DNA from 2 places in the Desemzia sp. C1 genome. Region 2 is predicted to be linked to the other one. Evidence: a T-box and tRNA genes for the amino acid it is inferred to sense, from the RefSeq annotation. Region 2 holds a T-box; the other holds one or more tRNA genes.
The links. The T-box of region 2 lies ahead of ileS (isoleucine--tRNA ligase). A T-box ahead of a tRNA ligase gene usually reads a tRNA of that ligase, here a tRNA-Ile.
Positions count from the first base shown of each region.

Region 1 (6,346 bases), 1.4 Mb from region 2:
AAGCTTCTAGTGAGAAACAAACAGCCCGTACCGCAAACCGACACAGGTAGTCGAGGAGAGAATCCTAAGGTGTGCGAGAGAACTCTCGTTAAGGAACTCGGCAAAATGACCCCGTAACTTCGGGAGAAGGGGTGCTGACCATTGGTCAGCCGCAGTGAATAGGCCCAAGCGACTGTTTATCAAAAACACAGGTCTCTGCTAAATCGAAAGATGACGTATAGGGGCTGACGCCTGCCCGGTGCTGGAAGGTTAAGAGGATGGGTTAGCTTCGGCGAAGCTCAGAATTGAAGCCCCAGTAAACGGCGGCCGTAACTATAACGGTCCTAAGGTAGCGAAATTCCTTGTCGGGTAAGTTCCGACCCGCACGAAAGGCGTAACGATTTGGGCACTGTCTCAACGAGAGACTCGGTGAAATTATAGTACCTGTGAAGATGCAGGTTACCCGCGACAGGACGGAAAGACCCCATGGAGCTTTACTGCAGTTTGATATTGAGTGTCTGTACAGCTTGTACAGGATAGGTAGGAGCTATTGAAGCCAGGACGCCAGTCTTGGTGGAGGCATTGGTGGGATACTACCCTTGCTGTATGGCCACTCTAACCCTCGACCATGATCTGGTCGGGAGACAGTGTCAGACGGGCAGTTTGACTGGGGCGGTCGCCTCCTAAAATGTAACGGAGGCGCCCAAAGGTTCCCTCAGAATGGTTGGAAATCATTCGTAGAGTGTAAAGGCAGAAGGGAGCTTGACTGCGAGACCTACAAGTCGAGCAGGGACGAAAGTCGGGCTTAGTGATCCGGTGGTTCCGCATGGAAGGGCCATCGCTCAACGGATAAAAGCTACCCTGGGGATAACAGGCTTATCTCCCCCAAGAGTCCACATCGACGGGGAGGTTTGGCACCTCGATGTCGGCTCATCGCATCCTGGGGCTGTAGTCGGTCCCAAGGGTTGGGCTGTTCGCCCATTAAAGCGGTACGCGAGCTGGGTTCAGAACGTCGTGAGACAGTTCGGTCCCTATCCGTCGCGGGCGTAGGAAATTTGAGAGGAGCTGTCCTTAGTACGAGAGGACCGGGATGGACACACCGCTGGTGTACCAGTTGTTCTGCCAAGAGCATCGCTGGGTAGCTATGTGTGGAAGGGATAAACGCTGAAAGCATCTAAGCGTGAAGCCCCCCTCAAGATGAGATTTCCCATCACGTAAGTGAGTAAGACCCCTGAGAGATGATCAGGTAGATAGGTTGGAAGTGGAAGTCTAGTGATAGGCGGAGCGGACCAATACTAATCGGTCGAGGACTTAACCAAGATTTTAGGTGGATTCAACGGATCCGAACGAATGCGATATTAGACAAATCCAGTTTTGAGAGCGCAAGGTTCTCAATATGTGTGGTGATGATGGCAAGAAGGTCACACCTGTTCCCATGCCGAACACAGAAGTTAAGCTTCTTAGCGCCGAAGGTAGTGAGGGGTTTCCCCTTGTGAGACTAGGACGTTGCCACGCATAGTTTTTATTCCGCAATAGCTCAGTTGGTAGTAGCGCGTGACTGTTAATCACGATGTCGCAGGTTCGAGTCCTGCTTGCGGAGTCTTGATTAAGTATATCGTTAATCTAGAAAACTGCACTAATCATTAATGAATTAGTGATTAGTTATTTGTTGTGTTTTCATTATGGAGGTTTAGCTCAGTTGGGAGAGCATCTGCCTTACAAGCAGAGGGTCAGCGGTTCGAGCCCGTTAACCTCCACCATGAGTCATTAGCTCAGTTGGTAGAGCATCTGACTTTTAATCAGAGGGTCGCAGGTTCGAATCCTGCATGACTCATAAGTAGGTTAATTACTTACTTATGTTATTACATAAGCCGGCTTAGCTCAGTTGGTAGAGCATCTGATTTGTAATCAGAGGGTCGAGGGTTCAAATCCTTTAGCCGGCACCATTTGCGGAAATAGCTCAGTGGTAGAGCACCACCTTGCCAAGGTGGGGGTCGCGGGTTCGAACCCCGTTTTCCGCTTTCTAGTTTTGCTAGAAACAATAACTTGTTCATTAAAGCCGGGGTGGCGGAACAGGTAGACGCACAGGACTTAAAATCCTGCGGGTAGTGATATCCGTGCCGGTTCGATTCCGGCCCTCGGCACCATTTATTTTGTACCCATAGCTCAATTGGATAGAGTACTTGACTACGAATCAAGCGGTTGCAGGTTCGACTCCTGCTGGGTACATCTCTTTTATAGAGTGTTACAGAGTATACGGGAATTAGCTCAGCTTGGTAGAGCACTTGGTTTGGGACCAAGGGGTCGCAGGTTCGAATCCTGTATTCCCGATTTCTTTCTAGGGGCCTTAGCTCAGCTGGGAGAGCGCCTGCCTTGCACGCAGGAGGTCAGCGGTTCGATCCCGCTAGGCTCCATTGTAACAACCTTTCTTAATTTAATTATGGCGGTGTAGCTCAGATGGCTAGAGCGTCCGGTTCATACCCGGGAGGTCGTGGGTTCGATCCCCTCCGCCGCTACTTTTAATACTTACCTAAGTCATGGAGGATTACCCAAGTCCGGCTGAAGGGAACGGTCTTGAAAACCGTCAGGTGTGTAAAAGCACGCAAGGGTTCGAATCCCTTATCCTCCTTAACTCACTTTTTGTGGGTAGAAACATTTATATTATCGCGGGGTGGAGCAGTTGGCAGCTCGTCGGGCTCATAACCCGAAGGTCACAGGTTCAAGTCCTGTCCCCGCAATATATTGCTCTATAAGCAATAGAAAATAGCAACAAAGGTCTCGTGGTGTAGGGGTTAACATGTCTGCCTGTCACGCAGAAGATCGCGGGTTCGATTCCCGTCGAGACCGTTTATGCGGGTGTAGTTTAGTGGTAAAACCTCAGCCTTCCAAGCTGATGATGGGAGTTCGATTCTCCTCACCCGCTTTTTTTATGGGCCTATAGCTCAGCTGGTTAGAGCGCACGCCTGATAAGCGTGAGGTCGATGGTTCGAGTCCATTTAGGCCCATTGCATAAACATAAATTTAAGTAAACTTTTTCGTTGATTGGGGAAGTACTCAAGTGGCTGAAGAGGCGCCCCTGCTAAGGGTGTAGGTCGCTAACGCGGCGCGAGGGTTCAAATCCCTCCTTCTCCGTTTTATGTTCATTGTAATTTATTTATCATACTGGCCCGTTGGTCAAGCGGTTAAGACACCGCCCTTTCACGGCGGTAACACGGGTTCGAATCCCGTACGGGTCATTTATTTGCAACAACCTTATCTTTGGAGGTTTAGCTCAGTTGGGAGAGCATCTGCCTTACAAGCAGAGGGTCAGCGGTTCGAGCCCGTTAACCTCCATTGGTTCCAGAATACATAAACGAAAACTTCTAAGTTGGCTCGGTAGCTCAGTTGGTAGAGCACTTGATTGAAGCTCAAGGTGTCGGCGGTTCGATTCCGTCCCGAGCCATTGTTGGAGGGGTAGCGAAGTGGCTAAACGCGGCGGACTGTAAATCCGCTCCTTCGGGTTCGGCAGTTCGAATCTGCCCCCCTCCATTTTTTATTTTATTATGGCGATTGTGGTGAAGTGGTTAACACACCGGCTTGTGGCGCCGGCATTCGTGGGTTCGATCCCCATCAGTCGCCCCTTTAATGGGCTATAGCCAAGCGGTAAGGCAAGGGACTTTGACTCCCTCATGCGCTGGTTCGAATCCAGCTAGCCCAGTTTTTTAATATATTTTGGCGGTATAGCCAAGTGGTAAGGCAGAGGTCTGCAAAACCTTCATCACCGGTTCAAATCCGGTTACCGCCTTGTTTTATAAGTGATAAAATTTGTAGGCAAAACACATGCCGGCGTGGCGGAATTGGTAGACGCGCTGGACTCAAAATCCAGTGCCCGTTGAGGGCGTGCCGGTTCGATTCCGGCCGCCGGTATTAAACACAACGATAGACTTTAATACGTACTTCAAACTAACAACTTGTTCAGTTTGAAGTACGTATTTTTTTTACCTAAAATTAAATAAGTCTCCCCATAGAAAAAGAGGTTCTATAATAAATACGGTTGATGGATAATTTTTCCACCAACCGTATTTTTTCGTATGTAATGAAAAAAGAACGTATCTCCGATATAATTTAATCGCCAAACCAAATTAAAGGAGATACGTCCATATGCAACAGTTTATCGCAAATACACTGCAATTAAAAGACAAAAATATTTATTTTGATGGAGAAACCGTTGAAGAAAAGATGTATAAAGGTCGACGCTCGTTGTTTTATCATGCTCAGTTATCCTATATTCCAGAAAGATGTCCTGAATGTGGGACTAAAAACGAGCACTATTCTATTGTAAAAAATGGCACTAGAACATCGCGTCTAACGCTAATGCATGTGTCTGGCCTACCGGCCTACTTAATGTTAAAGAAACAACGTTTCTTCTGTAAAAAATGCCTCTCTGCTTTTACTGCTCAAACAGCTATTGTCGATCAAGACTGCTTTGTCTCTACTCGTGTCAAACAACACATCGCCGATCAAGCAACGAAAATAAAATCTGTGAAAATGATTGCTGAAGAACATTCGGTATCTTGGAATACGGTGCATCGCGTCATCATTCAAACGGCTGAAAAACTAAAAATTCGACCGGTTTCTTCTTTGCCGGATCACCTCAGTTTTGATGAATTTAAAAGTGTCAACTCGGTTAAATTTTCGATGAGTTTTATTTATTGTGATGCGCTGACCCATAGGGTTGTAGATGTTGTAGCGAATAGACAAAAAGGTGAGTTATTGCGTTATTTCCAACGGTTCTCATTACCTGTCCGAAAAAAAGTAAAGACGGTAACGATTGATATGTACGAACCTTACATCCAATTAATTCCGGCTCTCTTTCCCAATGCAGCGATTATTTTTGATCGCTTTCATATCGTTCAGGCTTTAAACAGAGAGCTAAATAAATGCAGAGTAACCGTCATGAATGAATACCGCTATAAAGATGGCCGTCTTTATAATAAATATAAAAGATACTGGAAACTGCCTTTAAAATCTGAAACCCTGTTAACTTCTTCCAAGTATGCTAAGTTTAAGCTTTTCGATTACTTAACTAATACGCAATCTATTGTGGATTACTTAATGTCGTTCAATGAAACTTTAAAAGAAACATATACTGTGATTCAAAATCTGCGTTACGCTTTAACAAATAATCAGTGGGAACACTTTACATATGTTCTCAACCAAGCAAAAATCAAACCCATTTCAAGAGGATTGCAACGGGTACTCAGAACGTTGAGAAAACACCTCAAACTTGTCCAGAATACGTTTAAATACCCCCATTTAACAAATGGTCCTATCGAAGGAATCAATAATAAAATTAAAGTCCTAAAACGAACGGCGTTCGGTTACCGAAATTACACCAACTTCCGTAATCGGATTTTATTAATGACGCGCTTATATTTACCGGAGAAAGAAAAACAGACTAAGCAAGTTGCCTAGTCTGTGTAAAATTTTCTCATCAACCCTATTTGACGAAGAACCGAAAAAGAAAACGTAGCGGTTTGGGTAGGGGAGTAAGCGGAAGAAAAGATATACGAATAGTTGAGCTGTGTGTTTCAAAATAGAGCCATCTCTAGTAAAATAAAAGAAAACCAACAGGTAACAGAACAGTCATCCAAAAGTATGATGCTGTAGAAGGAGCACACTCATGAATCCATTTTTTAAATTTGTTCTCAAATTGATGTCTTCTCCAAAAATCAATATGCAAGAAGATTATCAGTTTGTCCGCAAGATGCAGCAGCTTTTTTCAAAAGGACCGAAAAAAGGATACATTATTTTGGATCACAAAATTTATTCTAAAAATCACTCGCATGACATACCCGTAAGAGTTTTTCATCCGAAAGAAAAGCGTCATGAAGATGTACTGGTTTTTGTTCATGGCGGAGGTTGGGTAACGGGGAATATTGATACCTACACGACCACTTGCATCAATATGGCTGAATTGACTGGCAGGGTAGTTTACTCAGTCAATTATCGTCTGGCTCCGGAACATCCTTACCCAGCAGGGCTGGAAGATTGTTACCAAGTCATAGATGTCTTATTGAACCATTTGGAATTAACACGGTTAGCGGATGCTTCCAAATTAACGTTGATAGGAGATTCAGCTGGTGCCAATCTCATTGCGGCAGTTTCTTTGAAATTGCGTGATGAAGGAAAAATCGTACCTGCCAAACAGATTTTATTGTATCCCGTCACTTATTGGGATCATACAGAAAATTCGCCTTTCGAGTCTATACGAACAAATGGGTATGATTATGGATTAACTGCTAAAAAAATGCAAGAATATATGGAACTCTATTCACCTGATTTGGAAATCAGACAAAGTGCATATATCTCTCCTTTGATGGCATTT
Region 1 is NZ_JAJIZP010000003.1:614,856-621,201, reverse strand. Features, by position in the region: rRNA gene LMF32_RS03475 (23S ribosomal RNA) at 1-1,298, shown strand, start outside; rRNA gene rrf (5S ribosomal RNA) at 1,379-1,494, shown strand; tRNA gene LMF32_RS03465 (tRNA-Asn) at 1,506-1,579, shown strand; tRNA gene LMF32_RS03460 (tRNA-Val) at 1,664-1,739, shown strand; tRNA gene LMF32_RS03455 (tRNA-Lys) at 1,741-1,813, shown strand; tRNA gene LMF32_RS03450 (tRNA-Thr) at 1,850-1,925, shown strand; tRNA gene LMF32_RS03445 (tRNA-Gly) at 1,929-2,000, shown strand; tRNA gene LMF32_RS03440 (tRNA-Leu) at 2,038-2,126, shown strand; tRNA gene LMF32_RS03435 (tRNA-Arg) at 2,135-2,208, shown strand; tRNA gene LMF32_RS03430 (tRNA-Pro) at 2,237-2,310, shown strand; tRNA gene LMF32_RS03425 (tRNA-Ala) at 2,321-2,393, shown strand; tRNA gene LMF32_RS03420 (tRNA-Met) at 2,422-2,495, shown strand; tRNA gene LMF32_RS03415 (tRNA-Ser) at 2,519-2,608, shown strand; tRNA gene LMF32_RS03410 (tRNA-Met) at 2,645-2,717, shown strand; tRNA gene LMF32_RS03405 (tRNA-Asp) at 2,754-2,826, shown strand; tRNA gene LMF32_RS03400 (tRNA-Gly) at 2,832-2,902, shown strand; tRNA gene LMF32_RS03395 (tRNA-Ile) at 2,911-2,984, shown strand; tRNA gene LMF32_RS03390 (tRNA-Ser) at 3,024-3,111, shown strand; tRNA gene LMF32_RS03385 (tRNA-Glu) at 3,144-3,215, shown strand; tRNA gene LMF32_RS03380 (tRNA-Val) at 3,240-3,312, shown strand; tRNA gene LMF32_RS03375 (tRNA-Phe) at 3,349-3,421, shown strand; tRNA gene LMF32_RS03370 (tRNA-Tyr) at 3,427-3,507, shown strand; tRNA gene LMF32_RS03365 (tRNA-His) at 3,525-3,597, shown strand; tRNA gene LMF32_RS03360 (tRNA-Gln) at 3,605-3,676, shown strand; tRNA gene LMF32_RS03355 (tRNA-Cys) at 3,693-3,763, shown strand; tRNA gene LMF32_RS03350 (tRNA-Leu) at 3,801-3,885, shown strand; gene LMF32_RS03345 (ISL3 family transposase) at 4,120-5,433, shown strand; gene LMF32_RS03340 (alpha/beta hydrolase) at 5,642-6,346, shown strand, end outside.
Region 1: it encodes a tRNA-Ile, which carries the amino acid that the T-box ahead of ileS (isoleucine--tRNA ligase) is inferred to sense. The anticodon was not compared.

Region 2 (6,346 bases):
AACTACTTTGGAAACGTTCTATCAAAATAGTTCTCATTCACCACCTACCTCAAATTAATTGCCCTCTTTTCACTTTCGTACTCAATAAAAAAGCTCCATCAAACAGATTGAACTGTTTAATGGAGCTTACTGGTCTATTCTGCTTCTGTTTCAGGTATTAACGCTTCTGGATAGTGTTCCTTCACGATATGGTAGCAACGACCACAAAGTGTTGGAGCCTCCTCAAATGATCCCACTTCTTCACTGACGATGCGGCATCTTTCACACGTCTCTCCGTGTGCATGTTCAATAGAAACAGCTACATCTGCAAATTTATGAGCTGATTCAGGTGCTGACTCGTAATCACCAGCAATTTCTAAATCAGAAACGATCAATAATTGCCCAATATTTGCGTCTAAACTATTCAACAACTCTTTTACTTCTGCTGTTGGGTAAAGAGTTACTTTTGCTTCAAATGACTTACCAATGATTTTTTCATTACGTGCTTCTTCCAAAGCTTTCAATACTTCATCTCGCACATTCATGAATGCTTTCCAATCTTTTAACACTTCTTCTTGATTGTTGAAACGTTCTACTTCAGGTAATTCTGCCAATTGAGCAAATTCTTCATCTTCTTTAAGGAGTTTCCAAATCTCTTCACTAGTATGCGGAAGGATTGGTGTCAATAATTTTGTCATCTTCACTAAGATATCATAAAAGACTGTTTGCATAGCACGACGATCGTGTCCATCTTCTAAGTCGATGTAAACAATATCTTTAGCAATATCTAAATAGAATTGAGACAAATCAACTGTACAGAAGTTCATTACTGTTTGGTAAATCCCCTTGAAATCATACGTTTCATAAGAATGTTTGATTTTTTCTACGATTTGGTTGAAACGAATCAACATATATTGGTCTAAAGCATTCAACTCTTCGTAAGCAACGGCATTGACTGCAGGATCAAAATCAGATGTATTAGCCATTAAGAAACGCATCGTGTTACGTATTTTACGGTAACCTTCAGATACTTGTTTCAAAATATCATCTGAGACGCGCACATCGTATTCGTAATCAACGCTTGAAACCCACAAACGAATAATATCTGCACCCATTTGTTTGATCACTTTATTTGGAACAATAACATTTCCGATAGACTTACTCATCTTACGGCCTTCTCCATCCATTACAAAACCTTGAGAAAGGACGCTTCTGTAAGGAGCTTCTTCGTTAACAGCCACAGAGGTTGTCAAACTAGAGTTAAACCAGCCTCGGTATTGATCTGAGCCTTCTAGATACATGTCTGCTGGGAATGATAACTCTGGACGAGTTTTCAATACACCTGCATGAGATGATCCTGAGTCAAACCATACATCCATGATATCTGTTTCTTTAGTAAATTCATTATTTGGACTAGCTGGATGCGTAAAGCCTTCCGGTAACAAATCTTTTGCTTCCCGTTCAAACCATACATTCGATCCATGCTCACTCACCAATGAAGCCACATGATCAATGGTTTCTGGAGTAATAATCGGTTCGCCATTTTCAGCGTAGAAAATCGGCAGAGGCACGCCCCATACACGTTGACGTGAAATAACCCAATCACCGCGGTCTCGAACCATATTGTACAATCTTGGTTTTCCTGATGGATGCAACCACGTTACATCATTTTCAATAGCATCTAAAATTTGTTGACGGAATTTATCGATTGAAGCAAACCATTGAGGTGTTGCTCTAAAAATAACTGGTTTTTTTGTTCTCCAGTCATGAGGGTAGCTATGTGTAAAGAAGCTCATTTTCAACAAGTTTCCTTTTTCTTCAAGCCATTCCGTAATTTGTTTGTTGGCTGTATCATAGAAAACACCTTCTAAGCCTGGTGCTTCATCAGTGAAACATCCTTTATCATCAATAGGAGAAAGAACACCTAGTTTGTATTTTTGACCTGCAATATAGTCATCTTCCCCGTGTCCAGGAGCCGTGTGAACTAAACCAGTACCGGCTTCTAGTGTAACGTGATCTCCCACAATTACTAGAGATGTACGATCATACAATGGATGTTGTGCTGTCATCAATTCTAAGTCTTTTCCGTTCACTTCAGATACGGTTTCAACATTTTCCCAACCTAATGTGGCTGCTACATCATTTACTAAGTCTTTAGCCAGTACATATTTTTTGCCATCAACTTCAACTACAGAATACACATAATCTGCATTCACAGCGATAGCCAAGTTTGCTGGAATCGTCCAAGGTGTAGTTGTCCAGATTACGAATGATGTGTCACCATTTAAAATTCCTTTTCCGTCAACAACTGGGAAAGAAACATAGATACTTGGTGATTTAACATCTTGGTATTCAATTTCAGCTTCAGCTAATGAAGATTCACTAGATGGTGACCAGTAAATAGGTTTCAAACCTTTATAGATGTATCCTTTTTCCGCCATCTGTCCGAATAAACGAATTTGTTGTTCTTCAAATTTAGGATCTAGAGTCACATAAGGATTATCCCAATCACCAGCTACTCCAAGACGTTTAAAATCTTCTCTTTGTTGGTTGATTTGTTTCCAAGCATACTCCTCACAAATCTTGCGGAATTCTGCTTCCGACATTTCTTTCCGTTTCACACCGCTGTTTGTAACAGCTTGTTCAATAGGCAGTCCATGTGTATCCCATCCAGGAACGTAAGGAGAACGGAAACCGCTCATGCTTTTTGATCGGATGATGATATCTTTTGTAATTTTGTTTAAAGCGTGACCCATATGGATATCGCCGTTTGCATATGGAGGTCCATCATGCAAGATAAAAGTTGGTTTATCTGAGTTTTTTTCTTGACGTTTTTCATATACATCAGCATCTTTCCACTCTTGTTGCCATTCCACTTCTCGTACTGGCAAGTTTCCTCGCATTTTGAATTTAGTATTTCCTAAATTCAATGTTTCTTTCATTTTCATTGTAAGAATTCCCCTCTTCTTTGTTTTTCCTTGTTTCCTTTGATCAACACCATTGCCTAACTTTTGGAGCATAAAAAAAAGACCTCCTCCCAAAAGGGACGAAATCTTCGTGGTACCACCCATAGTTCAAGAAAAGAGTTCCCTCTTTTCTCCTCTAGTAATTGTTAACGCCAATCACACGATTGATTCTACTCCTAGTTCGAATCAATACTCATGGAGGATCTTACGACAGCAGGGACTTGTTAGACTTACACTATCTCTAACTCGCTGAAAAGTATACTTACTGTCGCTTTCTGTTCCAATCTTCGCTATTCATTATTCAATTGGTTGATTATAAAGGCATTTCTACAGCAGGCATGTTGCCTTCTTCGTAGTCCGCTTCATCTGTTTCAGACGAAGTTTTTTCTGAAACAGTCTCAGAATGAACTTCAATGGATTCCGTTCTTTCAGAATCATCATCTGTTATTATAGCTTTTTCGACATCTACTGGCAACCGTTTCTCATTAGTTTCTGTCTTTTTCAAAAATTCTTTAACCGTTGGAATTTCGATAACTTCTTCTACGTCACTTTTCAGCAGCTCATCCCATTCGTTGTTTTTTACCATTTCCAATTGAGATTCGATCATCAATTGAAGACGTTGCTTGAATACACGGCTTTGTTTTTTCAATTCTTCTGTTTCAGCAGTGATTCTACGAGCTTTTTCAACGGAGTCGTTCAATAAGCGATCTGCATTATTTTCAGCTTCTTGTATGATGATAGCTGCTTCTTTATCAGAGTTTTCTTTCAAACGGTCAGCAGCCTCTTGAGCAACAATAATGGATTTATTCAAAGATTCTTGAAGATTATTGTAATAAACCACTTTTTCTTCAGCAAATTTCAAGTTCTTTTCCAATTCTTTTTTGTCTTTTAAAATGGCTTCGTAATCCTTGATGATTTGATCTAAATAATCATTTACTTCATCTTGGTCGTAACCACGCATTTTGACCGGAAATTCTTTATTATGTATATCTAATGGTGTTAGTACCATTATTGACACCTCCAATAGTAAAGTTGTTAGTCTGTTATTTAAATAAAACGCCTAATTCAAGTTTCCATTTGTCTTTCTTGCTTTTTCCTTCAATTTCTTGTATTTGGAAACGTCCAAACCCGCGAACTGAAACAATATCTAATAAGTCCAACACAAAATCCGGACGTTGCATTTCAGTCCAATTGACCTTAATATGCCCTGATTCTATCATTTGTTTGGCACGTTGTCTAGAAATCTTGAAAACACTTGAAACAAGCACATCAATACGCATAGATGAAACGGTATCGTGGACGATCGTCCAACTATCTTTAGGAACGATCATATCGGTGTAGCGTCTTTCTTCTAACCGAACAGCGACTCTCCCAATTTTATCGATTTGAGAGACCACATAGTTCTCGATAGAGTCGTCAATAAAAAATTGCCATCTCTCTCCATCCGAAATAATATCTCCGAAATATTCCCTTTTCATACCGGTAGAAAGCAGAGTACCCAATATTTTCCCATGAGACATGGTGGCAAACTTCGCTGGGTACTTTACTTCATACAAGCGGATATTGAAATCTTCTTGTTTCGGTTCAAAGTAAGTCGGACAAATAAATGCTCGGTTTCTCTCAGAGGATTCGTATCCTCCAAAAGAATGCAACTTGATTTCACTGCTTTTACCGATGATCGTTTCCAATATATAGTATTGGCGAGGATCTAAAAAATTTGTCAGTACCGGTGTATATTGGTCCTCAACTTCTCTGACCCAATCCATTACCATATCAATAAAAGGTATTTCATCTTTTCGGAAATGCTGGTAAACATTTTCAATCATTGTGACCTACCCCTTATGAAAGTATTAATCGATAAATGAACACGAAGATACTATCTAAACCTGAACTTGCCAGATTCAATACAAATAACGCTACTATTCCAGATATACTGATCATACCGATTGGCGGAATGAATCTGCGGAATATTTCCAAATAAGGTTCGCAAATTCGAGCCAACAACTGCCCAAAAGTAGATTGATAAGCATTCGGAAACCAAGACATCAGTATATAAATAATCAGTAATACGGAATAAATTTCTAGAGCAGCAGATAATACATCATGAAGTACAAATAGTAAGTTTAACACTGAATGGTATTTCCTCTCTTTTAGTAAATCTCAAGATCATCAAAGGTGTTGGTTTGTTCTAACACACCATCGATTTCAACATTTTTTGGTGTGCAAAGAAAAATTTCATTTCCAACACGTTGCATGTCTCCTTCAATGGCATAGATACTTCCCATCAAAAAATCCACTATTTTTTTGGCTTCGCTTTTTTCAATACGGCTAAAGTTCAAAATAACAGATTGATTCGCCAACAGTAAATCTGCAATATCTTTTACTTCCGAGTAGACTCTTGGTTCAACTACGATGATTTTTCCTTGTTGTTGAACTTGGCTCAAAGCAACTACATTATTGTTTTTCTTAACTTCTCTTCGTGTATTCATCGCCGGATTACTTCCTTGTCTGTTTGGAAACTGAGGTTTTTGTTTATTTTTCATCTCATTATTTTCTTGTGCATTGTTTTCGACTTGAAAAGTTTCTTCTTCATCACCCAGCCCAAAAAAATCATTTAATCGGTTTATCATTCCCATTGTAAACCCTCCTCATTCAAAAATTAATCTTCGTCAACAGTAGTATTTTTGAAAAAAGCTGACCCAATACGGACAAAATTAGAACCTTCTTCTATAGCGATTGGATAGTCTTGACTCATCCCCATACTTAATTCCGTACAAGGAGCGTAGGACAACCCAAGCAATTGAACTTCGTCTCGCAATTGTTTTAACTCACTAAATGTTTTTCGAATAGTTTGTGTATCAGCATTTTTAGGAGCCATCGTCATCAAACCAATAACCGTTATTTTTTCAAATTGTGCCAAAGAACGAATGAAATCCATCACTTCATCAGGAGAAAAACCACTTTTAGAGTCTTCTCCAGCTACATTCACTTGTACGAAACAAGAAACAGGCTTTTCAGCTCGTTTTTCGATTTCTTTCGCCAAAGACATACGATCTAAAGAATGTAAATAATCAATACGATTGATAACTTTTTTTACTTTTCTAGTCTGAAGTGATCCAATATAATGCCAGACAATACTGTCATCTTGTAAAGCTTCTTGTTTCTCGATCAAACCTTCTGGTCTATTTTCTCCCAAATCTTTGTAACCTAATGATACTACCTCTTTAGCCTGTTCAATGGATACATATTTTGTTACGACTACAACACGAAGACCAACTCTATCACGTTGAGCTTCTCTAAGTGATTTTTCTAGTTGATCTTCTATGCTGTGAACATTTTGTTCAATGGTGTTCATTTTTTACTTCCGTCTTCTTCTGAAGAAAGGAGGTGTATCTAAGCTG
Region 2 is NZ_JAJIZP010000003.1:2,040,172-2,046,517, reverse strand. Features, by position in the region: gene ileS (isoleucine--tRNA ligase) at 135-2,927, opposite strand; T-box leader at 3,019-3,242, opposite strand; gene LMF32_RS10350 (DivIVA domain-containing protein) at 3,259-3,954, opposite strand; gene LMF32_RS10345 (RNA-binding protein) at 3,989-4,771, opposite strand; gene LMF32_RS10340 (YggT family protein) at 4,785-5,075, opposite strand; gene LMF32_RS10335 (cell division protein SepF) at 5,096-5,581, opposite strand; gene LMF32_RS10330 (YggS family pyridoxal phosphate-dependent enzyme) at 5,605-6,300, opposite strand; gene ftsZ (cell division protein FtsZ) at 6,304-6,346, opposite strand, start outside.